One region of the Lysinibacillus sp. AR18-8 genome, then DNA from elsewhere that is predicted to be linked to it. Evidence: riboswitches for the same ligand, from Rfam matches in the RefSeq annotation. Region 1 holds a riboswitch; each other region holds the start of a gene.
What was found. Region 1 has a riboswitch for S-adenosylmethionine ahead of metK (methionine adenosyltransferase). Riboswitches for the same ligand answer to the same signal wherever they lie in the genome.
Positions count from the first base shown of each region.

Region 2: another riboswitch for S-adenosylmethionine. It lies ahead of BFM98_RS14155 (YezD family protein); the one in region 1 lies ahead of metK (methionine adenosyltransferase).
Region 3: another riboswitch for S-adenosylmethionine. It lies ahead of BFM98_RS16640 (cyclase family protein); the one in region 1 lies ahead of metK (methionine adenosyltransferase).
Region 4: another riboswitch for S-adenosylmethionine. It lies ahead of metA (homoserine O-acetyltransferase MetA); the one in region 1 lies ahead of metK (methionine adenosyltransferase).

Region 1 covers NZ_MDGU01000026.1:42,683-50,551, reverse strand. Annotated here, with positions in the region: gene BFM98_RS18140 (aminopeptidase) at 1-363, shown strand, start outside; gene BFM98_RS18135 (NUDIX domain-containing protein) at 566-1,033, shown strand; gene BFM98_RS18130 (alpha/beta hydrolase family protein) at 1,017-1,793, shown strand; gene pckA (phosphoenolpyruvate carboxykinase (ATP)) at 1,859-3,445, opposite strand; SAM riboswitch class I at 3,835-3,953, shown strand; gene metK (methionine adenosyltransferase) at 4,212-5,408, shown strand; gene BFM98_RS18115 (gamma carbonic anhydrase) at 5,588-6,100, opposite strand; gene BFM98_RS18110 (alpha/beta hydrolase) at 6,234-7,040, shown strand; gene BFM98_RS18105 (alanine/glycine:cation symporter family protein) at 7,167-7,869, shown strand, end outside.
Region 2 covers NZ_MDGU01000015.1:275,779-283,647, reverse strand. Annotated here, with positions in the region: gene BFM98_RS14185 (hydantoinase/oxoprolinase family protein) at 1-1,249, opposite strand, end outside; gene BFM98_RS14180 (formate--tetrahydrofolate ligase) at 1,700-3,379, opposite strand; gene BFM98_RS14175 (cold-shock protein) at 3,593-3,793, shown strand; gene BFM98_RS14170 (amphi-Trp domain-containing protein) at 3,939-4,217, shown strand; gene BFM98_RS14165 (VOC family protein) at 4,588-5,373, opposite strand; gene BFM98_RS14160 (flavin reductase family protein) at 5,523-6,008, shown strand; gene BFM98_RS14155 (YezD family protein) at 6,099-6,290, opposite strand; SAM riboswitch class I at 6,325-6,420, opposite strand; gene BFM98_RS14150 (DUF418 domain-containing protein) at 6,591-7,685, opposite strand; gene BFM98_RS14145 (TetR/AcrR family transcriptional regulator) at 7,669-7,869, opposite strand, start outside.
Region 3 covers NZ_MDGU01000023.1:78,447-86,315, reverse strand. Annotated here, with positions in the region: gene BFM98_RS16660 (MFS transporter) at 1-495, shown strand, start outside; gene BFM98_RS16655 (ABC transporter substrate-binding protein) at 654-1,604, shown strand; gene BFM98_RS16650 (AraC family transcriptional regulator) at 1,679-3,250, shown strand; gene BFM98_RS16645 (YuzC family spore coat inner layer protein) at 3,371-3,769, shown strand; SAM riboswitch class I at 3,851-3,956, shown strand; gene BFM98_RS16640 (cyclase family protein) at 4,046-4,783, shown strand; gene BFM98_RS16635 (DedA family protein) at 4,806-5,402, opposite strand; gene BFM98_RS16630 (Cof-type HAD-IIB family hydrolase) at 5,464-6,237, opposite strand; gene BFM98_RS16625 (DUF2225 domain-containing protein) at 6,560-7,243, shown strand; gene BFM98_RS16620 (hypothetical protein) at 7,266-7,619, shown strand; gene BFM98_RS16615 (erythromycin esterase family protein) at 7,759-7,869, shown strand, end outside.
Region 4 covers NZ_MDGU01000006.1:20,320-28,188, forward strand. Annotated here, with positions in the region: gene BFM98_RS04800 (TrmB family transcriptional regulator) at 5-787, shown strand; gene BFM98_RS04805 (hypothetical protein) at 810-1,196, shown strand; gene BFM98_RS04810 (nucleotide excision repair endonuclease) at 1,251-1,622, opposite strand; SAM riboswitch class I at 1,826-1,937, shown strand; gene metA (homoserine O-acetyltransferase MetA) at 2,061-2,996, shown strand; gene BFM98_RS04820 (GerAB/ArcD/ProY family transporter) at 3,036-4,184, opposite strand; gene BFM98_RS04825 (hypothetical protein) at 4,216-4,449, opposite strand; gene BFM98_RS04830 (Ger(x)C family spore germination protein) at 4,454-5,653, opposite strand; gene BFM98_RS04835 (spore germination protein) at 5,679-7,223, opposite strand; gene BFM98_RS04840 (HesB/YadR/YfhF family protein) at 7,411-7,701, opposite strand; gene plsY (glycerol-3-phosphate 1-O-acyltransferase PlsY) at 7,721-7,869, opposite strand, start outside.

The DNA of each region.
Region 1 (7,869 bases):
GAAACATCTGCGAATGGAGAGATTTTAGTAGATGGCTCTATTGCTAATATTGGTGTTTTAAAGGAGCCATTATTATTAAAAATAAAGAATGGTCGCTTAGAAGAAGCAATCGGTCCTGATGGTCCACGACTACTGGCATTACTTGGTGAAGGCAATGGTAGAGTCATTGCAGAGTTTGGCATCGGAGCCAATAAAAGTGCTATCCTATGTGGCAATGTATTAGAGGATGAGAAGGTGTATGGGACCATCCATATCGCTTTTGGCAGTAATGCGCCATTTGGTGGAGCCAATGCGTCAGATGTTCATATTGATTGTGTTGTGAAAAGTCCTATCGTCTATTTTGACGGTCAGCAAGTAATCTAAAGAAAAGCGTGTCTTCCTATGAAGCACGCTTTTTTTCATGCTTTACAAGACTGTAGCTTAGGGTTGCTTGTCATTGTAGGTTTACAATATAGTTAATATAGATAGGAATAGGAATGATGATTAAATTCCGTCCATAAAATAGAAGTAATGATAAAGAAAGTAACTTTTGTTTTGCAACAAGAAAGAACGTGAGGTTGAAGAGATGTTAACATTTACAGATTTACATGGCCTACAAGTAGATTTGAGTTTTACAAGAGGCGAATTTAAAGTAGAACCTCAACACGTCCTTGTCCTTTTAAAGCATGAAAATAAATGGTTATGTACTGTCCATAAACGACGTGGTGTAGAAGTGCCAGGAGGGAAATTAGAAGAAGGGGAAACCTTAGAGGAGGCGGCGATTCGAGAAGTTTTTGAAGAGACGGGTGTTCATGTGAAAAATCTTCAATGGTTTGCAGAGTATGCAGTGTATGATGAAATCGTTTTTTGTAAATCCGTTTTCACTGCACAATTTTTGGCGCAAGAGGATATAGAATTTGATTTAGAAACGTCAGGCATGCTTTGGTTAACTGATGAAGAATTTGCTCAGCATCCTAACTTGAGTTTTCACATGAAGGATGAGGGGATGAAGAAAATGCTGGAGGAGCTGAAACATCGTGACACACAATGGTGATATTATCGAAAAACGCCCCTATCCTTCACCAAATCCAGCTATCCGTTTAACGGAAATAACCTATCTTTCACAGGGCTTACGTATAAAAGGACTATTAGCAGAGCCAAAGACTGAAGGTACATATGATGGCTTTTTATATTTAAGAGGCGGCATGCAAAGCATAGGGATGGTAAGACCCTCTCGTATTGCACAATTTGCGGCGCAGGGCTTTATCGTATTTGCCCCATATTATCGTGGGAATCGTGGGGGAGAGGGGCGTGACGAGTTTGCAGGGGCAGACCGTTACGATGCGGTCTATGCCGTAGATGTACTCAAACAATTCTGCAATGACAATATCCATGTTTTTGGTTTTTCACGAGGTGGTATTATGGCTCTGTGGACAGCTATTTTAAGAAGGGATATTACTTCTATTGTAACATGGGCAGGTGTTTCTGATGCAACGGCCACTTATTGGGAACGTACAGATATGCGCAGAATGATGAAGCGCGTTATTGGAGGAACACCTAATCGTGTACCAGAAGCGTATGATGCAAGAACACCACTTTTTGAGATAGAGCGTATAACAGCTCCCGTTCTTATCATTCATGGCTATCGTGATGAAAATGTGGATATTGAACATGCCAGACAATTGGCATTTTTTTTAGAGGAAGCAAATAAATCATTCGAAACTTGGTATGATCTTAACTATGCACATCAATATCCACCAGCAAAAAATCGTGAAACTGTCCGTGCTCTTTGCAAGTGGATGAAACAACAATAAAGCATAGAGAAAACAAAAAGACAAAGGGAACGAATAAATTGTTCCCTTTGTCTTTTATATAGAAGTTATTTTAATGGACCACCAAGTGTAGTGATGGCTTCAGAAACGTTCGAGAATTTCTTGAAGTTTTCGTTGAATAAGCCTGCAAGCTCAGCAGCTTTTGCATCGTATGCAGCTTTATCTGCCCAAGCTTCACGAGGATTTAACACTTCTGAAGGTACACCTTCAACCGCTGTTGGAATGTGTAAACCAAACACAGCATCTTGTGTTGTTTCAACATCTGCTAATTTACCATCGATTGCTGCACGGACCATTGTACGTGTGTAAGAAAGTTTCATACGGCTACCTGTGCCATATTCGCCACCAGTCCAACCAGTGTTTACTAAGTATACCTGTGCACCGTGCTCGTCAATTTTTTGTCCTAACATTTCTGCGTATACTGTTGCAGGAAGTGGAAGGAATGGAGACCCGAAGCAAGTAGAGAATACTGGTTCTGGCTCAGTCACACCACGTTCAGTTCCAGCAAGTTTAGAAGTGAACCCGCTTAGGAAGTGATACATCGCTTGTTCTTTTGTTAATTTACTGATTGGAGGTAACACGCCAAATGCATCAGCTGTTAGGAAGATGATTGTTTTTGGATGACCTGCAACAGAAGGATCAACGATATTTTCAATGTATTGGATTGGATAAGCTACACGTGTATTTTCTGTTAGTGAACCATCATCATAGTCACAAATACGAGTTTCTGGATCAACAGCTACGTTTTCTAATACAGAGCCGAAGCGGATTGCATTGTAGATTTCTGGTTCTTTTTCAGCAGAAAGGTTGATTGTTTTTGCATAGCAACCACCCTCAATGTTGAATACACCATTATCAGACCAACCGTGTTCATCGTCACCGATTAGCTTACGATCAGGATCAGCTGATAACGTCGTTTTACCAGTACCAGATAGACCGAAGAATAACGCTACATCGCCAGCTTCACCAACGTTTGCTGAGCAGTGCATTGAAAGAATACCTTGTTGTGGTAATAAGTAGTTCATGATACCAAAGATAGATTTTTTCATTTCACCAGCATATTCTGTACCACCAATTAAAATAATTTTCTTTTCAAGTGATACGATGATGAATGTTTCAGAAGCAGTACCATCAACCGCAGGATCTGCTTTAAAGTTAGGAGCTGAGATGACAGTGAAGTCGGCAACATGAGAAGCTAATTCATCTGCTGTTGGACGGATAAATAATTGATGAGCAAAAAGATTGTGCCATGCGTATTCATTGATAACTTGAATGCTTAATTGTGAGTCTTTGTCAGCACCTGCAAAGCCTTTGAATACGAATAACTCGTCACGTTCTTTTAAATATTTTATTACTTTTACATATAGGTTATCGAACACTTCAGAAGAAATCGGTTGGTTGACTTTACCCCAGTCAATTTGATCTTTTGTGCTTTCTTCTTCTACCGTATATTTATCTTTAGGTGAACGACCAGTGTATTTGCCAGTTTCTGCACGAACTGCGCCATCTACTGTTAACATTGCTTCACCACGAGATGTAGCTTTTTCTGCTAATTGTGGTACTGAAAGTTGAACATTAATGTTACCGCCGTTTAATAATTCCTTCAGTTCGTTTGCAATTTCTACTGAATTCATCGATTAAATACCATCCTTTTTTATAGTATTCCCTTGATTTAGAGGGATTTTTTCTTAATTTCAAAAATAGTATAACACAATTGCTTAAATAATCTATACTAATTAAGAAATTATTTTAGAGTTTTTACCACTTTTCAATAAACTGACAAAAAATAATGTTTTTCGAGTAGAATACCATCAATCCTACTGTAATTAGGCACGAAAATTGAGCCACACATATGTTACCACAAGTAGCTAGGTATGTTGTAGGGATTAATTTGCTTCTATTTACATCATCATCCAAGTATGAAAAGTTTTTGTGTAATAAGTTCTTTCCTTTCTATACAGTAATACATAAGAAAATATTTGACAATGTTCGACCTTTTCAGTAACATGAGATTGAACGGATACTCTTATCCCGAGCTGGTGGAGGGTCAGGCCCTGTGAAACCCGGCAACCTGCATGAACTATTTCACGACATGCGTTGGTGCCAACCTGATGCAAGGGAACATCCCTTGAACGATAAGAGTGAAAGGTTACGCAGTCATTATTCCTTTCCTCATGTAAAGTAACGTGAGAAAAGGATTTTTTTATTGTTAAAAATCAATATAAAGGTAAGTATATGTAGTTCTTTCCTTATTATAATGACGGATCTTTCGAAATCCTCGTGTTAAAAGCAGCAGTAACGGCTTGAGAGTTCAATCCTTAGGAGCGGACTTGACATGGGTAATGAGTACCGTATTCATACACAACTACTTATTGTAAGAGTATTTAGGAGGAAAACCAAATGACAAACCGTCGACTGTTTACATCAGAGAGTGTAACAGAAGGACATCCAGATAAGATTTGTGACCAAATCTCGGATGCCATTTTAGATGCTATTTTAGCAGAAGATCCAAATGCACGTGTAGCGTGTGAAACAACTGTAACAACAGGATTAGTATTAGTAGCAGGAGAAATTACTACTTCTACTTATGTGGATATTAAAGGTATTGTTCGTGACACTGTAGCTGAAATTGGCTATACACGAGGTAAATATGGCTTTGATGCTGAGAACTTAGCGGTGCTTGTGGCAATTGGTGAACAATCACCTGATATTGCTCAAGGTGTTGATCAGGCATTAGAGTCACGTGAAGGCTCTATGACAGATGCTGATATTGAAGCAATTGGTGCTGGTGACCAAGGCTTAATGTTTGGCTATGCATGTAATGAAACACCAGAGCTAATGCCATTACCAATTAGCTTGGCACACAAATTAGCACGCCGTTTAACAGAAGTACGTAAATCAGGTGAACTTGCCTATTTACGTCCTGATGGTAAAACGCAAGTAACGATTGAATATGATGACAATAATGTACCGGTTCGCGTGGATACAATTGTTATTTCAACACAGCATGATGAAGAAGCAACACTTGAACAAATTCAAGCAGATTTAAAAGAATTTGTTATTGCACCAGTTGTACCGAGTGAATTATTAGATGCTAATACGAAATACTTCATCAATCCAACTGGCCGTTTTGTAATTGGTGGGCCAAAAGGTGATGCTGGATTAACAGGACGTAAAATCATTGTTGATACATACGGTGGTTATGCACGTCACGGTGGTGGTGCCTTCTCAGGTAAGGATGCTACCAAGGTAGACCGTTCGGCGGCATATGCAGCACGTTATGTAGCGAAAAACATCGTAGCAGCTGGCTTAGCAGAGCGTGCTGAAGTGCAACTTGCCTATGCGATTGGCGTTGCTCAGCCTGTTTCCATTGCTGTCGATACATTTGGCACAGGTAGAGTGAAAGAAAGCGAGATCGTTGAATGGGTACGCGAGCTATTCGATTTACGCCCAGCAGGTATCATTAAAATGCTTGATCTTCGTCGTCCAATTTATAAACAAACTGCTGCGTATGGACATTTTGGTCGTACAGATTTAAATGTACCGTGGGAGCAAATTGATAAAGCAGATGCGCTACGAGAAAAAGCACGTTTATAAACTATTGAACTAAAGTAATGAAGTCATTAGAAAATTATTCTGATGTATTAATAAGCAAAGGGGCAACATTGCTCCTTTTGTTTTTTTTACAAAAATACCTCGCTAGGATTCGTGAACATATTCGGTACACGAAAACGCGAGGGATTTTTTCGTTAGTATTGATTTTTTGTGTAGGTTATTTATTTCTGAAGTGATTTATAATATTGACCTTTTTCTGCGTATTCTCGTACGATGCGTTCCATATCCTCTTTATCTTCAGCATTTAATTCTCGGACAACTTTTGCTGGACGACCTAATGCTAAACTATTTGGAGGAATGACTTTACCAGGAGGTACTAGGCTTCCAGCTCCAATAAATGCACCTTCTCCAATCTCAGCTCCGTCTAAAATAATGGATCCCATACCAATTAAGGCATTTTTGCGAATTGTACAACTATGTAAAGTGACTTGGTGTCCAACTGTTACCTCATCTTCAATAATGAGCGGATATTTTGGGCTTTGGTGTAAGCAGCAAAGATCCTGGATACTGACACGTTTACCAATAATCGTTGGGGAAACATCACCACGAATAACCGTATTAAACCAAATAGTTGTTTCGGCGCCAATTATTACGTCGCCCGTAACAGTTGCGTAATCAGCAATGAAAACAGACGGATCGATCTTTGGCGTTTTATCTTTAAATGGATAAATCATGAAAATCGCCTCTTTTCTTTCTATAATGTAGTATTATCGTATCAAATACGCAACTTTATGGAAATATAAAATTAAAATGTGCTATTTATTTCGATATAATCAAAGTGTAATCATTTTTTAGGAGGACTATGTAATGTGGAAATGGGAAGCTGATGGACAAGCAAAAGCTGTGATTGCTATTCTTCATGGTGCTTATGAAAATCACCGTTGGTATGCATGGCTGATAGAGAAATTAAGATTAGAAGGCTTCCACATAGTCATGGGAGATTTACCGAATCATGGAGGTAATGCAAGGTTTGCTCGAGTCCATGATGAAGACTTCAAATTGTACAATAAGTATACAAGAAACCTGATTGAAAATGCTTTTTCATATAATTTACCAACCTTTGTAATAGGGCATGGACTAGGTGCAACATTAATCCTCCATACACTGCAAAAGAGACAATATGAATGTGCAGGCATTATTTTAACATCACCTTGGTTGCAACTAAAGCTATTACCAGGTAAATTAACAAATGCTTTAACAAGTCTAAGTGCGTTAACAGCCAATGTTAAGTTGACACATGATATTACATTAGAGAAATTAACGCGTAGTGTTGAAGGCAGAGAAGAAATGAAAGATGATGTACCCCTCATGTCTGTTGTTTCTGTGAAATGGTATCGAGAACTTCAGCAGATGATGAAAAATTTAGTGATGCTGCCTAAAGGTGAAATGCCTAATATGCCTATGCTAATTATGACAGCTGAGAAGGATAAAATTACGGACACTCGCCAAACTCGAAATTGGCTTCATCAACAGGAATTCACGGAATTTCAGTTTAAAGAATGGGCAAATTGTTATCATAATTTATTTCATGAGGGAGAGCGCGAAGAGATTTTTATGTATATACGAGATTTTATTAATAATGCTCTTCGAAGAATTGGTTATATAATTAAATAGGTTTATACCCTTCCATTTACTAGGTTACTTACTTAAATATTGTTACTTAAAAATAATATTGTAATTTTCAGAAAAGTGTAATACTATAATGACTTAAAGTAAGGTAATTCAAATTGGAGGGGTAAAATGGATGTAATTGTAGAGAAGTTGAATGGTATTTTATGGGGACCATGGTTTATTTATGGCATCTTATTAATTGGGTTATTTTTCTCAATTATTACAAGGTTCCTACAAGTAAGGCACATTAAAGATATGTTTGTTTTAATGTTTAAAGGGGAGAAGTCAGAAAAGGGAATATCTTCATTCCAAGCAATGTCTATCGCATTATCAGGACGTGTAGGTACAGGTAATATTGCTGGTACTGCGACAGCGATTGGAATGGGAGGACCTGGTGCTGTCTTTTGGATGTGGGCAATCGCTTTCATAGGTGCGGCTACCGCGTATGTAGAGTCAACATTAGCTCAAATCTATAAAGAAGAGAAAGATACAGAATATCGTGGTGGACCAGCCTTTTACATAGAAAAAGGAATGGGCCAAAAATGGTTTGCAGTTATTTTTGCTGTGGCGGCTTTAATAGCAATGTTAATTTTGATGCCTGGTGTGCAGTCGAATGCCATCGCAGGTGCTGTTGAAAACGCTTTCGGTTTGGAAACATGGATCACAGGACTTATTATTGTTGTTTTATTAGGTGCTATTATCATCGGGGGTGTTAAATCAATCGCAAATGCTGCCCAGATTATTGTACCGTTTATGGCATTAGCCTATATCATTATGGCCATTATCATTATTTTTATGAATATTTCACAAGTACCAACGGTTATCGGATTAA
Region 2 (7,869 bases), on a different contig from region 1:
CAATATCTAAAATACCCTGTGCTGCTTCTTCTGCTGACACATTAAATGGTTTCGCAATTGCTTCAACAAGAGCCTCCTCCACTTTGTCAATGGATACTGGGTTATCAAAGTTTGCTAAGGATAATCTTCCTAAATAAACATTGGCATCTGTAATTGTTGGCTGTGTATTCCCTAAGCCATATGCTACAGGTCCTGGCTTTGCCCCAGCAGAATCTGGTCCAACCTTTAATGAGCCAAACTGATCTACACGTGCGATAGAGCCACCACCATTTCCGATTTCCACAATATCCACTACAGGTGTTTTAATTGGATAGCCCGCAAATTTTTCATTTCTTTCAATATAGTAATCTGTTGTGACATTGACTTTGCCATCTGTAATAAGCGAACATTTTGCTGTCGTCCCACCAACATCAAAAGCTATGATATTCGATTCATTTAAAAGTTGGCCTAATTTAGCTGCCCCAAACATCCCTGCTACAGGTCCAGATTCAACGAGGTTGATTGGTAGCTCCATTGCTTTATCAAAGCTTGTAGTTCCGCCATTCGATTGCATAATTTTTAAATGGTCTGTAATGCCAATTGTGCTTAATTTCTCTTTTAGGCTTTTTAAGTAGGCATGTGCAATTGGCTTTACATAAGAATTAAGGACTGTTGTGTTTGTTCTTTCATACTCACGGTATTCTTTAATCGTTTCACTTGAAAGTGTGATATATACTTCCGGCCAAATTTTTAAAATGGCTTCTTTTAACTGTTGTTCATGAATTGGATTTTTATAGCCGTGTATTAAGGAAATGGCAATCGCCTCAACACCTAATTCCTTAAATTTATAAACGATCTCGTCAACTTCCTCGGTATTAAGCGCTTTCATAATATTTCCTTTAAAATCAATTCGCTCATCAATTTCTTGACGTAAATAACGCTCTACAAATGGTTCTGGCTTTTTATATTTAAAGTTATATAAGTCTGGTCGATTTCCACGAGCAATTTCTATAACATCACGGAAACCCTTTGTTGTAATTAACCCAACTACGCCCCCTTTTCTTTCCGTTAATGTATTGATGATAACCGTCGATCCATGAATAAATGATTCAATGAAAGAATCTTCCGTTACATGTCGTCCTAATACATTTAATATGCCATCCTCAAAGTGACCAGGTGTCGTATGTCCCTTATCAAAATGAAGATTTCCTTTTTCATCTGTGAAAACTAGGTCAGTAAAAGTACCGCCAATATCTGTTGCGATTTTCAAGACTTCATCCCTCCGTGTTCCTATTATCGGTACAATGTTCCGAATTAGAATTAAATAAATTATATTTAAAAGAAAAAGAAAATTCAATGTATTTTTTAAATAAAAATTCATTTGACAATTGTCCTTCGTTGTAAAAACCCGCTCTATCTTTCCAATATCAGAGAACTATTGATAAAAAATACCAAACACATTTATATAAGGAAGGTTCTCGTGATTTTTGTGCAACATAAAAAAGATCCTAGTTTTAACTAGAATCTTAAAATCGTTTTAAAAAAATTAATTTTTATGAATTTTTACTCAAGAGGTGGATGAAGGAATCATCCGAAATTTTACTTTTATACCATATTTGCATTGTAGATAGACGTTGAATTGGGTCACCTCCTACAAACCATGTTTACCCATTATCAATAAAAAAGCTGCCCATTTAAGTAGGCAGCTTTTAATATTCTGTTAGAACAATCCTACCGCATGTCCTTCGTTATCGACATTCATACGTAGAGCAGCTGGTGCTTTTGGAAGTCCTGGCATTGTCATAATATCGCCAGTTAGACAAACTAAGAAGCCTGCACCAAGCTTTGGAATAACTTCGCGAATTGTGATGGTAAAGCCTTCTGGACGACCAAGTAAACTTGGTTGGTCTGATAAAGAATACTGGGTTTTCGCCATACAAATTGGAAGGGAGTCCCAACCAAATTTTTCGATTTGGGCAATTTGTTTTTTAGCTTGGTCTGTAAATTGCACATCTTTCCCGCCATATACCTTTTGCACAATCGTACGTACCTTTTCTTCAATTGACTCTGTTACATCATATAAAGGAGAGAAGCTGTTTTCTTCCTCTAGCACAGCTAGTACTTGCTCAGCTAAGGCTAGACCACCTTTACCGCCCTCTTCCCAGACATTCGTACGGGCAATGCGAACATGATTTTCTTGACACCAGTTCAGAACGGCTTCTAGCTCAGCCTCTGTGTCCGTGATAAAACGATTTAAGGCAATAATTGGTTCAACGCCAAATGTACGAACTGTATCTACATGTTTAGCTAAGTTTTCAATTCCTTGTAGGAGTGCTTCCACATTTTCACCTACAAGCGCTGTTTTCGGTACACCACCATGCATTTTTAATGCACGAATTGTCGCTACAATGACAACTGCGCTTGGTTTAAAGCCTCCCTTACGAGCTTTAATGTTCATGAATTTTTCAGCACCTAAATCAGAGCCGAAGCCCGCTTCTGTCACCACAATATCAGCTAGCTTACGAGCGGTTTGTGTCGCCATAATAGAATTACAGCCGTGGGCAATATTCGCAAATGGACCACCATGGATAATAGCAGGTGTTCCCTCTAATGTTTGAACTAGGTTTGGCTTAAAGGCATCTTTTAATAATAGTGTTAAGGCACCCTCTACCTGTAAATCACGTACAAAGACAGGCTCACGCTCGAAAGTATAGCCAATAACAATACTAGCGATGCGCTCACGTAAATCCTCAATGCTTGTGGCTAAACAGAATACTGCCATAATTTCAGAGGCAACCGTAATATCAAAGCCATCCTCACGCGGCATGCCTTGAACAGGACCACCTAATCCCACCACTACCTTACGAAGGGCACGATCATTTAAGTCCATGACACGCTTCCAAATAATGCGTCGTGGATCAATGTTAAGTGTATTTCCTTGGTGGATATGATTATCAATAAATGCGGATAAAGCATTGTTAGCTGTTGTAATCGCATGAAGGTCGCCAGTAAAATGTAAATTAATATCCTCCATTGGTATAACTTGTGCGTAACCTCCGCCAGTTGCGCCACCTTTTACGCCCATGACTGGACCTAATGATGGTTCACGTAATGCGACCATCACCTTCTTATCTAATTGATGAAGGGCATCTGCTAGTCCAACAGTCACAGTCGACTTTCCTTCACCAGCTGGGGTTGGACTAATAGCTGATACTAATACTACCTTTGCATCCTCGCCCTGAGCAGTAATTTTTAATGGGTCGATCTTTGCTTTGTAGCGTCCATACTGCTCAAGAGCATCCTCTGGAATACCCGCAGCATTGGCAATTTCCGTAATAGGTTTGATCACTGCTTGACTAGCGATTTCTAAATCTGATAATGGTTGATTTTTCGTTGTCATTTGGCATCCTACTTTCTATGTTGTTCATTTCCATTATAGTCTTAATTGTGAAAAAAAAGAAAGCCAGATATGCAAGCATTTCGTCAATCAATTGACTTATTTGTTCAATTCCTGTATGTTCTAAGAGAAAATGCAATTTTTTCACATTTTCTCAATGAGTGCACCATTTATTTAACTTTATTTTACATTCAAGCGCATTGGAGGCGAATGCTTATGCAACAGGGGATCGTAAAGTGGTTCAATAATGAAAAAGGTTATGGCTTTATTGAATGTGATGATGGCGAAGATGTATTTGTTCATTTTACGGGCATCCAGGAGGAAGGCTTCCGTACACTTGAAGAAGGTCAAAAGGTTTCATTTGATGTTGTGGAAGGCAATCGTGGACCCCAAGCATCAAATGTTGTAAAACTATAAGCGTAATGGGACTATCCGTGTAGTTCCAGATTAGCAGCGGATTAGGAAATGCATCGTTTCCTTCATCCGCTTTTTGTATTGTTTTATAAGCTGAATGCCCCCTCCATGTTATAATAGAAGTAACAAGACGTAAGGAGGGATTTCGATGCAAAAACAAAATAAACCCATGACTGAAGTTATTTTGAAGCATAAAGAACGACAAAGTGTAGCAGAATTTGCAGCAACACTGGAAACGATTGCAAAAAAGCTTAAAGAAAATGGTGAATTCACTTTTGTTCAAGACACAGAGCCAACAGTTGTCAGCCCAAGTGAACAGCTCAAAATCGAATACTCCTATACAAAAAAGGGCGACAAGCATTCATTTGAAATTGAATTTGATTGGTATACAGGTACAGAAACACCGAAAAAAATGACAATTGAATAATAATTGGCAACGAAAATCCACTTTTCTGATGAAGTGGATTTTTCCATATTGTTGAATTAAAGATCATGTCACTAGCTAAAACTTTTTAGCAAGGTTGGGGTGATTTCGCTCCAGGGTCTCCTCTGTAACGCTAAATCCACAGGAAAGCAAGTAGCCAGCATCAGAAATTCTATTGATGGTTTTGTTTTTCAATACTTATGTAAAAAGGCGGAAGCAAAAGTGTTTCAGCCCATAAAAATACCGAGCTATCCACTAAAACGCTTACGAAGTGTTTCGGAATAGTTCGGTTTTTCTAGTTATCATGTTTGTTAATTTAAAGATTATTCGGCTTAATGAAGGTCCCAGTTAGTTATGGCCCAGCCTTTTCTCCTTATCGATTTATCCAATAAAAAGCACCAGGGCAAACTAAAGTTTCCTTTGTTCGTTTAGGATCCTTTAATGTCACACCAAATGGTCCCTCTTTGACATGACCAAGTGTCATTGTCATCGCGCTCTCTTCCTCATAGAAATCTAAGCGCATATTCGGTAGCTGTAGTGACAAATACTGCTCATATTGCGTAGGCACTGGTAGCTGTAACACCTCTTGCCACAGCTTAACTGTTGCCTGCATGTCCTTGACGTAGAATTGGACGGATTCCATCGTTATAGCCTGTTTGACATCAATGGCACCACTTGCCTTTAATTGAACCAAACGTTCTTCATCTTCCTCCGCCCATTCAATCAAAAATGGAAAATCAATTGGCAGATCTGGCTTACCAAAATGCAGTAGCTTCCATTCTACCACAGTGCCATCTGGTCTTGTTCTGCTACATGCATCTGGTCCATATACTTCATAGCCCAATGCTCGCAAGCGTCGACCCTCTTCCTCAATATTTTTTGTGCGCAGAGCAATTCGAGAAAATCCCTGGCGCTCTTGATCACGTTTAAACGTATAATGTAGGGAATATGGGTATTGTGCCGCTTGCTCAAATAAATCACGATCATAGATAGCAATTTGTTCAATATAGCTTAAGCCAAAGTAGCTTAACGTATTATAAGTCCCCCACATCGTGTGCTGCCCACCATTCACTGTATGGACATTTCGTTTATTGAAGAAAACCTTTATATTTTCTGGTGATTCCACTTGATGAACCAAATGATCAAAATATAAAGTCATGGCCATTCCCCTTTCTTTCCCCATTACCTTTACCTGTATGTTTGATTAGTTTAAAATTTACTCAAGAAAAGGAGTTACTAGTAGGATATGAAAAAAAGTTTCGTTTACCTACAAACTCCGTTCACTAATTTCATAAAGAGGTGATTTGAATGACAGATTTAGTAGCTGCTTTTAAATTGGCATTAGGTAATTATCCTACAGGCGTAACAGTTGTCACGACATGTCATGACACAAAACCGATTGGCTTAACCGTCAATTCCTTTGCATCTGTTTCAATCGACCCGCTCCTTATTTTGTGGTCACTCGATAAAAAATCTCAGCTCCATCCTTATTTCACGACTGCGCCAAATTTTGCGGTCAATATTTTAGCGAGTGATCAAGAGCATTTATGTACACTATTTGCCAGTAAAATCCCTGATCGCTTTGCACAAGCAAAATGGTCAACTTCCTCTTTAGGACTACCGATTTTACATGATACAGCAGCTAATTTACAATGTAAAACATTTCAGCAAATCGATGCTGGCGACCATACCATTTTTATTGGGCAGGTCGTAGACATTACAAATGCTCAAAAAGAGCCTTTGCTTTATCATCGCCGTCATATCGGTCCCATACCAAAAAGCTTTTATAGCTAGTCTTTACACAAAAAAAGGGCCACTTGTAAGCACAGGAAATCCTTCATGCTTATAGGTGGCCGTTTGACATAAGTTCTACTGAAATCATTGTTATTTTTTCTGCGGAAATCTCTGCTTTTCAAGCCTATTAATTTGCACAATCACACCATCTTGAATCGTAATATGCACTTCACCAAATTCAAGATTTTGAATCGCCTTCGCAATTGCCTCTAGTTTCTTATCATCTACTTTTACTGACTGAGCCATACGATACACCCCTTCTTTTTTATCCTTATTGTTCATAAAGAGGCCAACGCATCAAACTGATTGATAGCCCCTCCTATCTCTCAGACACCATCTGTTGGATTTGGCACCTGTTGTTCGGTTGCCGAGGCTTCATTGGGCCAAGTCCCTCCACCTCTCTTGATAAGAGTACTGCGTTTCTTGAAAATAATTCTATAATTCTGCTATAGGAATGTCAATACAAAATATTAGAAAACCTAGTTGAATACTATGCAATATGTCGTTTAGATTAAAAGACTCCCTATACCTAAAGTATTTTATGCCTAGTCAGTGAGAAATAGATGGCAATCCATTAATTTATTACAAGCTCCATTTCCTCATCATGAATTCAAGTGGGCCTCGATGATGTTTAGTCCTCCACCATACAGAAACAACGACACATCCTAAAAAATAACAGCAGGCATACAGCATGGAAAAAGCAAGTGTTTGGTTCTCCAGCTTTTGGCAAATAATTAGTATTCCAATGCCTATAACAACATGGCCAACATAATGCGTTAAAGACATTTGTCCTGTTAATATGAAAGATTGAATAACTTTATTTTTACATGTCTCTACAAGATAGATGGAGCCAACAATGATAACAATAGCCGAAGCCGAATTAGATAGGACATACATCATATTCGGTGGAATCGGTCCTGTATCAAATAAATACAATGCACTCTCTACATCTAATAAATGAATGGTTGTCATCTTAATGAATAACGTTGAACAAGTCTCAGTCATGATGACTAACAATAAACCTATCACCAGTAAGTTTTTTCTTAATGTATGATTTGTTAAATCTAATGTGCCCACTACCATACCTATCAGAAAGAAGCAAATCCAGAGGAATAGTGGATGATAGCCATTAAACATCAAATTTCTTATAAATCCTGCTGGTGTCCAAAAATCAAGATACTCTAGTAGCACATATGTTGGATGCCAACCAGCAAGGTAACTAAATTGAATTTGAAGCCATTGTGAAAGAATAAGGATGGCACCGATTATGAAGATCATCATTTTCTTGGATTGGGCAATCAACCAAGCAGCAACAAACATATACACGCCATAATAATGTAAGATATCTCCTGTCCAGCCGATTGCATATAAAATTATCCCTATCGTAAATAACAAAAGCGCCCTCTTCCACAAAGTAAGTCGATTTTGACGAAGAAGGATTGGGTCCTTACTCTCTCTAGCCTGATGAGTCATTAAGGCTGTCCCTATTCCTGCTAGCATGACAAATACGGCCGAAGCACGTCCCTCGAAAAGATGTTGGAAGGCAATTAACCATGTTGAACCATTCGTTGTAGAACCTGTTATGACGCCAAAATTGACAATGAACATGCCAAGCATGGCGAGAGCTCTTGCAAAATCAAGACCTTCAATGCGCCGATCATCATTTCTTTTTGTCATCTTTGCCCCCTTGGATAACGCTATGTACAGCCTCCTTCCAAATAGCCCTATAGTTCAATTGGTTGCCTGTTAACATGAAATTACCGATATTATCATAGACGAGGGCTAGCATTTGTGCCTTCGCTTCTATATGGGGAGTATCCTCTAGCACGCCTAGCTGTACGCCATATCGTAGTATAGCAAC
Region 3 (7,869 bases), on a different contig from region 1:
GTTTCACCTATTTTAGAGCAATATATGGGGTATTCCCCACATACAGTCGTCATTATTCTAGTTGTCTATGGTATTTGTGTAGCTATCGGTAATACTCTTGGAGGTCATTTTGCTAATCATAATCCGCTACGTTCCATCTTTATTATTTTTGTTGGACTTGCATTGGCATTGCTTGGCATTGGCTTTACTCTTGAATCACCTATTATGGGATTAATAATGGTGCTGACAATGGGATTGTTCATGTTTATGAATGTCCCAGGATTGCAGCTATATGCTGTTCTACTATCTGAAAAATATATACCATCAGCAATTTCAATGGCCTCAGCATTGAATATTTCTGCTTTCAATATTGGCATATTTTTAGGCTCATATATCGGAGGCTTTATTATTCGCCACCAATCGTTGGCGCATACGCCTATATACGGATTCCTGATGGTTATGCTAGCTGCAATTGTTACACTTTTATGGTTACTTTTCGATAACAAAAAACAATAACTCTCTGAATTTCATTTTGTATAAAAAAGTAGTAGAGAATGTGTATTGTTTGTTGATATGTAGTATCCTATAATTTACTTGAACCAAACGAGAATGATTATCATTCTAATTTAAGGGAATACCCTTACTGTTTTAGTAAATCTATAGGAGTGAATAAAATGCGTAGAGGTCGATATTTTTCATTTGTAGTTTTCTTTGCACTTATATTCGTATTAGGTGCCTGTGGCTCAAATGAAGTAAAAGAGGATACAGCTACAGAAGAACAATCATCTAAAGATACAAGAATTGTAGAAGACGAGTTTGGAAAAGTAGAAATTCCTACAAATCCACAGCGTGTAGCTGCTATCTATTTGGAAGACTATTTAACTGCTTTGGATGTAAAACCCGTTGTGCAATGGTATCACCCATCTTGGGGAAAACAGGACTATTTAGGATTAGATGTTCCTGAGTTCGACATTACTGGTAGCATGGAAACATTATTACAAGCCAAGCCTGATTTAATCATTGTAGATGGTGCCGCGGACAAGGCAAAGTATGATGAATACTCAAAGGTAGCGCCTACTTACCGCTTGAAAGAAGATATTCTACAAGATCCACGTGAAATTGCGAAAACAATAGCTGATGTTTTAAATATTTCCGATAAAGCAAAAGAAATGGTTGATCAATATGAGCAACGTGTTTCCGATTTAAAAGCAAAACTAGATGAATCAATCGAAGACGAAACAGTTGCTGTTGTACGACTAAATGTAGCAGATAATACATTAGCGTTATTTGGTATTAAAAATCGCTACTCTGGCTATATTTACACAGAGACAGGCTTAACACCACATCCATTAGCCCGTGATATGACAGAGTTTCACGAGGTTTTATCAGAAGAGGCTATCACGGAATTAGATGCGGATCATATCATCCTTTTCCCTTCAAACGGAACATGGGAGTCTAAAGAAAACCAAGAAGCCATTAAATGGTTAGATAGTACACTATGGAAAACACTCCCTGCTGTAAAAAATGGGCATGTTTATATTGCTGATCGCACATATTGGCAATCTGGCGCAATCACAGCCAACTTGCTAAAGTATGATGATTTAGAGAAATGGTTCGTCAAATAATTTTCCAAAGAAAGCTCTTAATGAGGGCTTTCTTTGTGTTGTTCTGCCAATTCAAAAAAAGGGGTGAATTATTAATGGGTAACTTAACACATGTTTATACGTTACAAAATATCTCTTATTCAATTCAACCGTCAAAAAAGTTATTGATTAGTAGTGATTTCTATACACTTTTTATCGTAATGAATGGTAGCGGAAAGCTAGCCATAGATCATGACACCATTCATTTTAGTGAAGAAAAGTGCATATTGATTCCGCCAAATAACACGGTTAGTATCCACATTCAAAGTGAACACCTTTGTTTTTATCAGTTACAATTCAACATTGTCAATCTCAGCAATAGTCAAAATTCATATAGTCATTTTACAAGTATCAGCGAACGACATCTTCTCCCCTTTTCACAATGTCATAGACTGCTAGAAGTCATCTATCAAAACCGGTTAGCGGAGGATGAACACACGATTTTTGAACAGCATGTGCACTTTCAAGAGCTGATGTTATTACTCTTACATCAAACCATACCCAAGCAGATGAAAAAAAATGATCGCCAATCTGTTGAGCAGTCCGTTAACCATTTACAAAAACATTTTGAAAAAGAGTGGACGGTTGAGCAGCTAGCACAGCTAGCTGACGTACCAAGATGGAATTATACGCGCATTTTTAAAGATATTACGGGACAAATTCCTCTTCACTATTTAACTAAACTTCGTATTGAAAAAGCTAAGCATTTATTAATGACAACAAATGATCGAGTATTTGAAATTAGCCAGTCTGTCGGATTTAATAATGAGTATTATTTCAATCGTCGCTTTAAGGAACATGTCGGCATCTCTCCAGGACAATATCGAAGAAATCAAAGCAGCCATATACGTGTATTTGCACCATTCTTAGAAGATTTCTTTGTTGCGCTTGGGATTACGCCAATTGCTCAATTCAGTCATTCAAAATGGGGGAAACAAGACTATTTAGGTCTACAGAAAGTGCCAGATATCGATGTACAAAATAGAGAAATGGATCGACTCTTTTACTATAAGCCAACTTTAATTATGTTAGATTCTGGTGTAGAGCGTTGGGAATCCTTTCAGCACTTAGATGAAGTAGCCCCCGTCTGCCATCTTTCACACCCTGGAGAGAATTGGCAATCTACTTTATTTAAAATTGCAGATCTAACAGGAAAAACCTCCTTGATGCAAGACGTAATCCTACAATATGAAGATAAAGTACAACAAGCAAAAGGAATTCTTAGCAAATCTGTTTATGGGCAAAGTGTAGCATTTCTCCGTATTTCAGCCATTGGCATTACTCTATATGCGGGTCCTGAATGTGGCTATACGGGCCCCATTTTATATCGTGACTTAGGTTTAATGCCACATTCACTAGTATGGAGTATTCCGCACAATCAACGTAAAGCACAACTGACATTTGCTCAATTGTTGCAATTAGATGCTGATCATTTATTTATTACCTTTGATAAACAACATTCCATTTATGAAAATGAGGAACGTGCTATTTTAAAAACTCCTACTTGGAAAAACCTAGCTGCCGTTAAAAGCAACTGTGTCTATGAAGTAGACTTTTTAACATGGATGAATTATGGCATTTTATCACATAGTAAAAAAATTGATGATGTCTTAAATGTACTTGGCTAAAAGGAAGCTTACTTTAGCTTCCTTTTTCAATGATTAGGACAAACATTGCACTGCTAATAACACCGAAAGCCGTTTTGCTACATAAGATAGGATATCAGTTATAGGATAGGAGGAATGACCTTGTATTACAATCCTTATCCGTATTTTGTGCATCCCTATCATTATCCAACATCGCCTATCGCTAATCATTTTGCCATTAGACCCTTTTCGCAACATCTAGCAATGCCGACCAATAATCCTTTTCCACCTGTCGATACACACAAATTAAAAGCTTCAGCATCACGGATAAAGGCAATGATGCAGCAAGCCCAATTACTTACGGATAAAATAGATAGCTCCCAACAATTCGCACATGATTTAATGAATGCTGCTCAACTTTCAAATAAAACAGAGGTTGAAAAATTAATCACATCAACAGGCATTACGATGAAATTTGAAACAAACTATACACCAGACAGTTTTAGAATACGTCTTATTGATAATGATTGTTGTGGAGTCACCTTAAATTTGAATTGGTGAAAATTCCTAGTGAACTTGTAAACTATAAAAAACTATGCTAAAGTGTTTGTATTGTTATTTCTGAAAATTCTTATATTACTTTTCTTATCAAGAGAGACGGAGGGATTGGCCCGATGAAGTCTCAGCAACCAGCTAACAGTATGGTGCTAATTCCAATTGGCAAAATGATCAGCCTTGAAGATGAGAAGAAGAACTACCGTTGTTGCAGCAGGAGTCCTCTTCTATTAGGGGACTCCTTTTTATTTACAACTATTTTTACAGAAAGCAGGGAAATCGATGTCTAATGAACTTTTACAAGCATTGCAATTATTAAAATCGAAACAGTGGGTTGACTTAACACATACATTCGGCCCTAATTCACCACATTTTTTTATGTTTGAGGACGCTAAATTTGAAACATTATTTTCTCATAAGGACGGTTTCTTCGCTCAACAATTCACGTTCCCTGGTCAATATGGCACACATATCGACCCACCCATTCATTTTGTGCGAGATACTCGCTACTTAGAAGAATTAGAACTAAAAGAGCTTGTTCTTCCCCTTGTTGTTATTGATAAATCACAAGAGGCTGCGAGCAACCATGATTTTTCATTAAGTGTTGAAGATATTCTTGATTTTGAGGACAAGCATGGAGAAATTGAAGCAGGAACATTTGTAGCATTACGCACAGATTGGAGTAAGCGCTGGCCAGATAAAGAGGCTTTCAGTAATAAGGATGCAGATGGACATAACCATATCCCTGGCTGGGGTTTAGAAGCTTTACAGTTTTTACTAAAAGAACGCAAGGTAAGCGCAATTGGTCATGAAACTTTCGATACGGACTCTGCTGCTGATTTTCGGAAAAATGGCAAGCTAGATGGCGAATATTTTGTGCTTGACCAAGACACCTATCAAATTGAGCTAATGACGAATTTAGACAAGCTACCTGCGAAAGGCGCTATCATCTTCAATATCGTACCTAAGCCAGAAAAAGCATCTGGCTTCCCTGTGCGCTCATTTGCTATTTTGCCATAGTCGGTATAGCGTATACCGACTTTTATGTTTGTCCATTTCTTTTTTTGAATAGAAAGTAAACAATGAGCATCCCTACAATAAATAAAAGGATAAGATAGATACTATAATGAGTCAGATAGTATCCAACAAATCGCCATTTCTCTCCAAGCATCTTTCCTAATGATATAAATGTGAACGTCCAGATAAATGCCCCTGTATAGGCAAAAAGCGCAAACTTTCTATAAGGATAATTATTAATAGCCGCAATATACGCTGTCAAATGACGTACCCCGGGGATAAAATAGCCAATTAATAATAGGGTAGGTCCTATTTTTGTAAACATCTTTTTCGTAAAGTCAATTTTTTGCTCTGTAATATGAATTTTAGGCCCATATTTCTGCAATAACGGTAAGCCAAAACGATAACCAATATAGTAGCTTAAGGTAATGCCTCCAACCGCACCAATCATTGCACTGACTAAAGCAGGAATATGTTCAAGACTTTCTCGGTAAACACTATAGCCTACATAAGTTAGAAACACCTCATCAGGAAGTGGCACCCCTACAATACCTCCAATTAGAATCACGATAATTCCAAAGTATCCGTAATGTTCAATTAGAGACTGCACGTGATGTGCCATAAATCATCCCACCTAAAATTTATTAAAATCTACCTGCTATATATAGTGTAGCCTCAGCGCTCTAAATGACTTGAAGCTGACGTAAAGCAAAATTGATACCGCCATCCGTAGATGTCTTTGTAACAAAATTCGCAACACTTTTTAGAGCTTTACTACCATTTCCCATGGCAATTCCTACTCCTACATATTCCAACATGTCAACATCATTATCCCCATCCCCAAAGGCAATCGCATTCTTTGGGTCAATATTGAAATGATCAAGCACCGCTTTAATAGCTATAGACTTCGAAACATCCTGCTGTAATACATTCACAATATAAGGATGCCAACGCTGTAAAAATATATTCGAAAACTGGCTAGTATATCTTTTTTCAGCCAGCTCATCCGCATATAGACACATAAGAAAAACCTCTTCATCTACAATTTTTTCATTTATAAGTGGAAAATCCTGTAAAGATAAAGTTTCTTGCATCGCTCTTAAAGCTACTGGACTTTGTATGCTATTCATGGATAGCTGCTCTGTAAAAAATGTTAGGCTATGCTGCTGTTCCTGTGCAAATGCCTGTACATTGTGGACAATTTCTTTGGCAATCGGAGTTTTATGTATGACAAGATCCTTATGTTTCACATAGGCCCCATTTGCAGAAATAAAGGTTTCAATCCCCAGCGCTTTTAACTCATAGCACATAGATAAGGGTCTTCCAGTAGCCGCTACAAGATGGATTCCTTTTTCTTGCAATAGCTGAATAGCTTGTTTTGTACTTTCTTCCACACAGCCATCCTCGTAATTAATCAATGTGCCGTCTACATCAAAAAACACGATATTATACTTCATTTTGAGCGCCTCCTTCATAGTCATTTAGAACCAATTTATAATTTTTCTCCCATGAAATATGTGAAAGTATTTTGACAAACTTTAAGCAAACTATATAACTTCCTTTTGCACCACCGATAAAAACTATTACAAGCGTATTTATAATAATATTTAACTAAAAATTCCTTGAATATTTTTATTTAATAATTCTAAAGGAGTATACCAAAGAACACAAAATTGTTAAAATAAAAGATAATATCTTAAATACATTGAACGATAAAATCTGACGTATAAATAGAACAAAAGAAATAAAATTTTAGTGCACGCAAAGGAGTTGATTCTTATGGCATTTAACATTTACTACTATGAAAGTAGTGTGGATTGTAAATTTTGCAAAAAGCAGTTTACAACATATAAAGTTCGCCCTAATCGATATAAAATTATCGAAGAACAGACGGATTTCATGCCTGTTTACGATGGCCTAAACCCTTTGCTATATGAAGTTGCCGTATGTCCACATTGTGGTTATGCCTACCATAAATCTATGACACGGACATATGGACCTTTCATGCTACTCATTGATGAACTATACATTAAAGAGCTCCAGAAACCTATGGATATCTGTCAGGAACGTACAATTGATGATGCCATTATCAGTTTTAAGCTCGCCTATTTAGTATCCCGTGCATCAATGGAAGAATCTCTTTTAATGGCGAATTTCGCTTTAAAAATTGCTTGGCTCTATCGATTAAAAAAGGACGAAGAATCCGAAAAGCGTTATCTTTTTGCAGCTAGAGACTTTTATAGTAAATCCTTTGCCTCTAATCAAGAAGGTGGAGAGAGAATTCAGTTTTTACATGCTGAATTAAGCCTTCGACTTGGTGATATTCCTGAAGCAAAAAAAGGATTTTCACGCTTAATCGCTGATCGAAATGTTTCGCCAAAATATCGCAAGCTTGCACGCAATCGTTGGGAAAATTATAAATATGACGAACAACCCATAACAATTAATGAAATCATTAATTAATGGGACGAGGAGATGATTAATTATGTTGCTATTTCAAAAGAAAATTGATGTGAGAGAAGAGGATATATTTTCAGAGCTACATCATTTTTTATTAAGAAAAAATAATCGCTACCTAACAAACGAAGAAGTTGTCGCTCTAACAGGCGTATCATCTGAGCTGCTTTACAAATGGGTAAAAGCAGGAAAATTAAAGAACTCCATTTTTCCTAATTTAGGGGCTCCATGCGAACGATGTGGACAGATTACGCAAGCTAAAATTTGCGTGAGCTGCTCTTCCTCCATTGTTGGGACATTAAAACAAGAAGAAAAGGATCGTGCATGGTTTAACCAAATTCAACGTAACCATGTAAGAGCAAGTACGTATCACTATAAATAGCATTCCAACATCTCCATCAATTGGAGGTGTTTTTCTTTTTTACATACTAAATTTAAACTAATTTTAAACAAATTCTTCCTAAACTTTAAACTTGCCTTTCTATAATTAGTATCAATATAAAGTGAAGGGCTGATAATTAATGAGGAAAGCTAGGAAACATAAGGTTTTATTAAGTTTTGCACTGGCAAGTTTAATGACAGTAAGTGGAGTAGTAAATGTCTCTGCTGCTGTCCCTGTAAATGAGCAGATT
Region 4 (7,869 bases), on a different contig from region 1:
TTACATGGAGGAATTAATCACCCAGCTGAAAGAAATGGGTTTTACAGAATATGAAGCAAAGGCCTATACGGCACTTGTTCAGCAAAGTCATGTCAGTGCTTATCAGGTTAGTAAAAATTCTGGCATACCACGTGCAAGAGTGTATGATATTTTAAATATCCTTGTAGAAAAGGGCATCGTTTTAAAAGAAGAGACCGCAGAACAAACGACCTATTCGGCAATGCCTGTGTCTGTGTTCTTACAGCAAATGCAACAGCGCTGGGAGTCGAATTTTACGTCTATAAGCGGGAAATTAGAGAAATTAGAGGAAAAGGTACAGGAAGCTGAGCCTAAAGTGGTCATGCTGAAGGGCAAGGAATCCATTATCAACTATTGTCAGTCACTTCTAAAGAAGGCGAAGAAAAAAGTGATGCTGTCGATGTGGGAAGATATGTATGATGCCTTACGTGAAGATTTGCAAGAGGTGGCGCTGCATGTTCCTGTTCATGGCATTACGTTGTATGTAGGAGAGCATCTCGCCTCAATTGACCAGCATAGAGCCACACATTATACAAAAAAAGCGTCTACACCGCATTGGTTTATCTTATCGATAGATGGTCAGGAAATGATTTATGGTCATTCTCCATCTACCCAAGAGACGGCCTTTATCACCAATGATCCGGTTCATATTTATTTGTTAGAGGATTATATATGGCATGATGTGCTCATCAATCGGTTAGTAAAACGTGATGATCAGGAGTTAGAAGACTGGATTGCTAAGGAGCGTAAAGCTTTTTTCTTAGAATAGTCGTATAAGGAAGGGGAGTTACTTGAAAAAATTCGTGTTGCTAGGTTTAATAAGCCTACTAATGCTAGGAGCCTGTAATGCTACACCACCTACCGATCCACCAACGATTCATGAGCTAACGGTTGTCCCAGATAATGTCCAAAAAAATATCGTTTCTAATGACAGAATACAACTATTGCATGAAAAGGATGCTCCATATTACCTTGTTTATTATTCAAAAGGGAATGTATTGGCAAGTATTACAGCTGAGGGAAATAGGCTTATTATCCAGTTAGAAGAAGGCAGCGAGCAAAGGAAAGAGGCACAACCCTATGTTTTTAAAATCACCGTCAAGAATCCTGAGCTGGATACCATTGATTTGCGAATAAACGGTCAGAGTACGCCAATTGATCGTATGACCATTATGTGATAAAAGAAACCGAAATCCCTTTAGAAATGAGATTTCGGTTTCTTTACGTGATGCCTAATAAAAGACTTTGTCTACGTTATATTTAGAGCGGAAAGTATTAATCGCATATGTTTCGTAAATTTCACGTTCCATTGGATCTTCTACTTCATAGACTTCAATTTTGAACACTTCATCACGATGGTTTTTCATCGGAGATACATTATCCTCGAAATGTTTTTTAATACGTTGACGAATTTTACGTGCTTTCCCAACAAACAATAGCTCATTCTTGTCATTATAGAATAAGAAAATGCCGCCTTTATCACGTGTGATTTTATGGAAGTCAATAAAACCGAAGTAAGGTGTGATTGGCACATCACCTGGTTTTAAATCTTGTTCACGTTGACGGATTACTAGATCTGGTTTTGGAAATTCAATTTTAATCAAACTATTCACGTTCCTCTCTCTTACTAAAAGTATATGGTAACATAATTACGGCATGTTTACCATAAATTTTAAATGCAGAAACACCACATATAGCAAGCTTAGTGTACATCAAATGAGCAAGGAACATGCACATGAATCACAAAATATTCTATGAATTATTGATATTCTAACTAGTTCGTGTTACAATTCAAGATAATTAAATAATCTTATCAAGAGAAGCTGAGGGATTTGGCCCGATGACGCTTCAGCAACCTCTAACAATCGTTAGAAAGGTGCTAATTCCAGCAAAGGATTTTTTCCTTTGAGAGATAAGAGTGGACGTGAAAAAAATCCTTCTCATTCTATCTCGTATGGAATGAGGAGGATTTTTTAATTTCATTGCATTCTACGCAAGCAAGATTTGCTAAAAGAGAGTGATTATAGAGAGGGGAAAGCAAGATGCCAATTAATATTCCGAAAAATTTACCAGCTGGAGAACATTTACGTGAGGAAAAAATCTTCGTCATGGAAGAAGATCGTGCGAAAACACAGCAAATCCGTCCATTAAATATATTAATATTAAATTTAATGCCTGAAAAAGAAAAAACAGAGCTCCAATTATTACGTTTATTGGGGAATACACCATTACAAGTGAATATTACCTTTTTGAATACAGCCACACACGAGTCTAAAAATGTGAGTAAATCCCATTTGCAGCTTTTCTACACAACGTTCAATCAGATTCGACACCGACGCTATGATGGTATGATTATAACTGGTGCGCCAGTAGAAAAAATGGCTTTTGAAGAGGTCAACTATTGGCAGGAAATTTCAGAAATTATGGATTGGTCTAAAAAGAATGTGACATCCGTGCTACATATATGTTGGGGGGCACAGGCTGCATTGTATCATCATTATGGCATTGGGAAGGTTGAGCTTTCTGCTAAATGCTCAGGCGTCTATTCCCATGTGATTACAGATTTAACTGTAGATTTGGTACGTGGCTTTAGTGATTTATTTACTGCGCCCCATTCACGCTATACATCTGTTTCGATTGACGAGGTTCGCAATCATCCAGATCTACGATTATTATCCTATTCAGAGGATGCTGGGGTATTTATTGTACAATCAAAAGATAATAAAAATATTATGATTACGGGGCATCTAGAGTATGATGCGACAACGCTAGCCGATGAATACAGTCGCGATGTGGCGAAGGGCATAGATATCGCCGTTCCTGTAAACTACTTCCCGAATGACGATCCGACACAAGTGCCGATGAATACATGGCGTGCCCATACGCATCTATTATTCTCTAACTGGTTGAACTACTATGTTTACCAAGAAACACCATATGAATGGGATTTTGTAGATGAAATCGAATATCATATTTAATTAATAAAAAGTCTAATTTCTTTTCTAGCTTAGAAGAAATTAGACTTTTTGATTGTCATTTTCTGTTTCCTGCTGAGGTGTTTCGTTATTTTGAGCCTTGGATTTACGATTGCGAATAACTACCACAATCAACAAAAGTATAGGTAATAAAATGGTGAAAATAAAGGAAAAGATTGGCCAAATTTCATTATTATAATTAGTAGAATGCACAATATCTGGATGAACAATTTGAGAAAGTCCAATGACAATTATACCCATCGGTATAATAAGTGGACGATGATCCTTAATCTTCAAAATTTGTGCAAGGCCAACAACGGTCGTATAGAAATACATAAATGTACGAATATATATAGACGTAATCCACATAAATGCCATAATGATTTCTATGCGCTGTAAAAAATTCCCTATAGATATTCTTTGCGCTAAGGCATAGCTAGGAAATGTCCTTGATGCAGTGTTTTCAGGACCTAATACAAGAATCGATAGGACAATCAACGTAACTAAGACGATTCCGCCAAGGATTGCCCCAATATATAGCCCTTTCTGTGCAGACGGCTGTACATTGACGCCAGTAGGATAGAGCATCAATAATACAATTAATGGAAAGGAAAAGATACTCATAAAGCGTGCAATACTATAAAACATAGATGCTTTGGTCGCTTCTAGTAGAGGCTGAATATTCTCAAATGTAATTTGAGGGGTAATACTAATGACGAAAAAAATAAAAATAAAGATAAACAATGGGAAGAGGATTTCTGCCGAACGGGCAAAGGTCTCAATCCCTAAATAAGCGGCATACATAATAAGGATACTGAACAGTAGGGCAAATGCTAATGTCGGTGTCTCTGGCATAACTTCCGTTTTCATGAAAATACCGATAAAATAAAGTAATTCTCCAGCCGAAAGAAAGGTCATAATCAGGAAACAAATCGCTGTGATTTTCCCGAAAAAACGCCCAAGAATTTTTTCATTGGCCTCGATAAAGTTTAGGGACGGTGTTTGATTGGCCAGTGTTAAAAATAATTTTAGAACCAGTAAACTGAGCAGAACACCAATGCTTGCCGCTATCCAAGCATCTTGCTTAGCGGCACCAGTAATACTCGAAGGGATAATTAAAATCGCTGTACCGATAGAATAGAGAAAGGTAACGATTGTAAACTGTCTTGAACTAATTATCTCTTTTTCCATCAAGCTACCCTCCGTTTCTCAGTCCATCTTTCTATTTTGTGAATGACACAATGTAATCCCTAATCGGTGTGAAGATAAAGGTAATCAAATCTAATGGGCTAGGAATATGGATTTTAAGGGCAATCCCCATATTTAAAGCCGTTCCAATAAATAGCAAAAAGGAGAATACAATAATGGCTTTTCTATCCTGTTGCTTTTTTAGCTTTGGAATAAAAACAAGCGCAACAATGATTGCAATAATCAAGATAGCTACGGCTAGTACCATCTCATTACTCCTCCTTTGGCTTGTTTAATAATGAATTTTGCATCGTACCTGAACCTTGGGTTGTTACCTTTACATGAACAGCCACTGCTAAATCTGGAAAAATGGAAGTCCAGTCATCCTTAATTTTTTTCCACTGCTTTGGATCTGCCCGATGTAGGGCATCCCCAAATCCAAAAACATCGACTTCATATTGCTGTTGAATTTTCTCTACTGTTTTTTCAATGCGGTCATCAATCCCCTGGGCTGTTTTTTTATTAACGTAATCAATCGATTTATTTTTGGTAAGATCGATATCACATTCGACCTCTCCAACATTCTGCTCTACATTAATATGGACATCGATTTTCGGTTTCCCGTTTTTAAATGACCCTTTCACCTTTGTAGTGGATTGGGTGATTTCAGTAGACAAGGTCCCTTTATTAGGACAGGCGATGATTTCTATCGTACTTTGAATTTTGTCATTAAGAAAACTAATACTTTTGCTTTCGCTTTCAGTCAGTAGCCCTATATATTTATCCCCTTTAAATACTGCTAAACCTGTATAACGTAATAGCACAGGTGTTTTAACACGTTGCACATTTGTTTGATCTACACCTAATTTCTTATCGCCATGAACTTCAATAGCAGAAATTAACGCCCCTTTATGCTTATTGGTTAACGTATTGACTAATTCATCAATATTAACAGCTATTGTGGAGCCCCAAGCCTTTTCAGAGACATCAAGGGAATTCAAGATTTTATTTGCAGGAACTTTTTCGATGGGTGTTAGTACATTTAATACTTCCTTCGCTGTTGCTTCGTGAGACATAATGACGTCGAAATCCTTACGAAATTCATGGTCCCTTACAATTAAATCAAGTGCATCACTAATGCCTTCTTTCGCGAGATCTTCCCCTAATACAACCACTTGAAGGTGGGCAAAATAAGGTTTTCGAGCTGCAATAGTCGTCATTTTCCGAATGGCTTCAAAGATGGTCTCGCCTCTCGAATGATAGCTAACGACAGGAGAGCGTTGAGTGGAAGCTTGGCGCACTGAGACTTCACTAGGATCAACAATTTGAACTGTAATTTCATATTCCTCATCTATTTTGTCAATGCCAAATGCTACGACTATGGCCAATTCATTTAATTCACGCTTACTCCAGCAGCCACTTAACAGTATTGTGAGGATACATAGTAAGCAAATCCAGTTTATTTTTGCCATATTCCATTCCTCATTTATCCAGTTGTTATTTCCTGCTTTTTACATTGATATATTTATGTCCTCTAACAATATTTTTTTGATTGACCAAACGAGGTCGTGTAAGTAACTTTCTACGCGGGAACAGCAGAAACGCATCCTTCTGATCCTGTAATACCAACGGTGCGAATGGGCTTAAATAAGGTACACCAAATGAACGAATGCTACATAAATGAAGGATAATGACCATAATGCCAAACATAACACCAAATAAACCAAACATTGCAGCTAAAATCATTAATGGGAAACGTAGCACACGAATCGTATTCGATAAGCCATAGGCAGGGAATAGGAAGCTACAAATCGCTGTCAGGGCTACGATGATTACCATTACAGCGGAAACGACGCCCGCATCAACAGCCGCCTGACCGATAACTAAAGTTCCTACAATGGACACCGCAGGACCGATTGTTCTAGGCATACGAAGTCCAGCTTCCCTTAAGACCTCAAAGGCAACCTCCATAATCAGAGCTTCAACGACTGCAGGAAAGGGTACGCCCTCCCTTTGTGAAGCAATGCTAATTAACATAGGTGTAGGTAGCATTTCTTGGTGAAAGGTAGTTATCGCCACATACAAGGATGGTGCTACTAATGCTAGACTGATACCAAAGAAACGCAATATACGTACAAGTGAGCTAATCATCCAATGCTGATAATAATCTTCTGCTGATTGTAAAAAGGATGTAAATAGCGCTGGTACGACTAAGACAAAAGGTGTGCCATCAACTAGAATCGCCACTTTGCCATCTAATAATTCACCTGCGATGACATCAGGACGTTCGGAGTTGTAGACGGTTGGGAACATAGAGTTTTTTGAGTCTTGAATAAAATCCTCAATATAGCCGCTTTCCAGTATGCCATCAATATTAATACGATCTAATCGAGCCAATACTTCAGCTACAATTTTGTCACTGGCGATGCCATTTATATACATCACTGCTATATCTGTTTGTGTCACATCACCGATAACGCGTGATTTTATCCAGAGATTCGGACTTTTTATTTTGCGACGAATGAGCGCTGTATTCGTACGCAAGGTTTCTGTAAAGGATTCCCTCGGTCCGCGAATAACGGATTCCGTCGATGGCTCTGTGACTGCTCGATCCTTGGCACTTCTTGTACTTGTCACAATCCCCTCAGCAAAACCGTCTAATAAAATAACCGTTTCACCATTGAGAATGGCATTATAGAGTGTTGTGAAATGCTCAATATTCGTCACATCGCCTACCGTTAAATAGGAATTCCGAACATATTGGTTAATTGTTGTTATTTCAATATCTTGTTCTTCTTCAATATTTGCCATCAGTTTATCGATAACAGAATCAGAAATAGTCGTTTTATCCGATAAGCCATCAATGGAAATAATGGCGAGGCTATGGGGATCAGTTTCTCCAATCGCAATTTCACGTATGATAATATCATTACTATGCCCTAGTGACTGTTGAATGATTTTTATATTTTTAGATAGGGAAGTATACAATAAATCGTTCGTTGTATGGGATGGGGAGGTCTCGTTATTGTTAGACATGGACATATGTTTTCCTCCTCAAATGGTCGTTCATTACCTTTAGAATGGACAATTTATTTGAGAGATAAACGAAAGAGATATGAAAAATCTAGCTATTTGTAGCAATATCACATCCCTTACAACTTTCGTGTGTCTTGTTTTGTAATAAATAAAAAACAGTCTGTCCTTTCATGTATTGAAAGGACAGACTGCTTTATGTACGATAGTCGTATTGTAATTCATCTTTACTTGTATCAACATCAACGTGTAAATTGTGATCGTTAAAGAACCAAAGATCTTTCTCATCAATGTAATAGATGACACCATCAATTTCTGTCTGAACACCTATGGCAATAGGTTCCTCACGTGTCATGCCTAGCGAAAAGCCTTCATGAAACGGACTAGAGCCACCATAACGTGCATAAAAACGAATTGTATCACCAGGTTCAACTTCCATTTCATGTTTGAACCATTGTAGGGCTTCATCTGTCAATGCAATATTCATTTCAAATGCTCCTCTCTTCCTACAGCCATTTTACCTTTGGTTCGGTGCCGTTTTTAATACGTGCAATATTGGCACGGTGACGATAAACAATAAAGGTAAATAAAAAGGCTACCAAGATGCCTAATGCAAAGTCACCTGTAATAAAATAATAAACGATTGCATAGATAA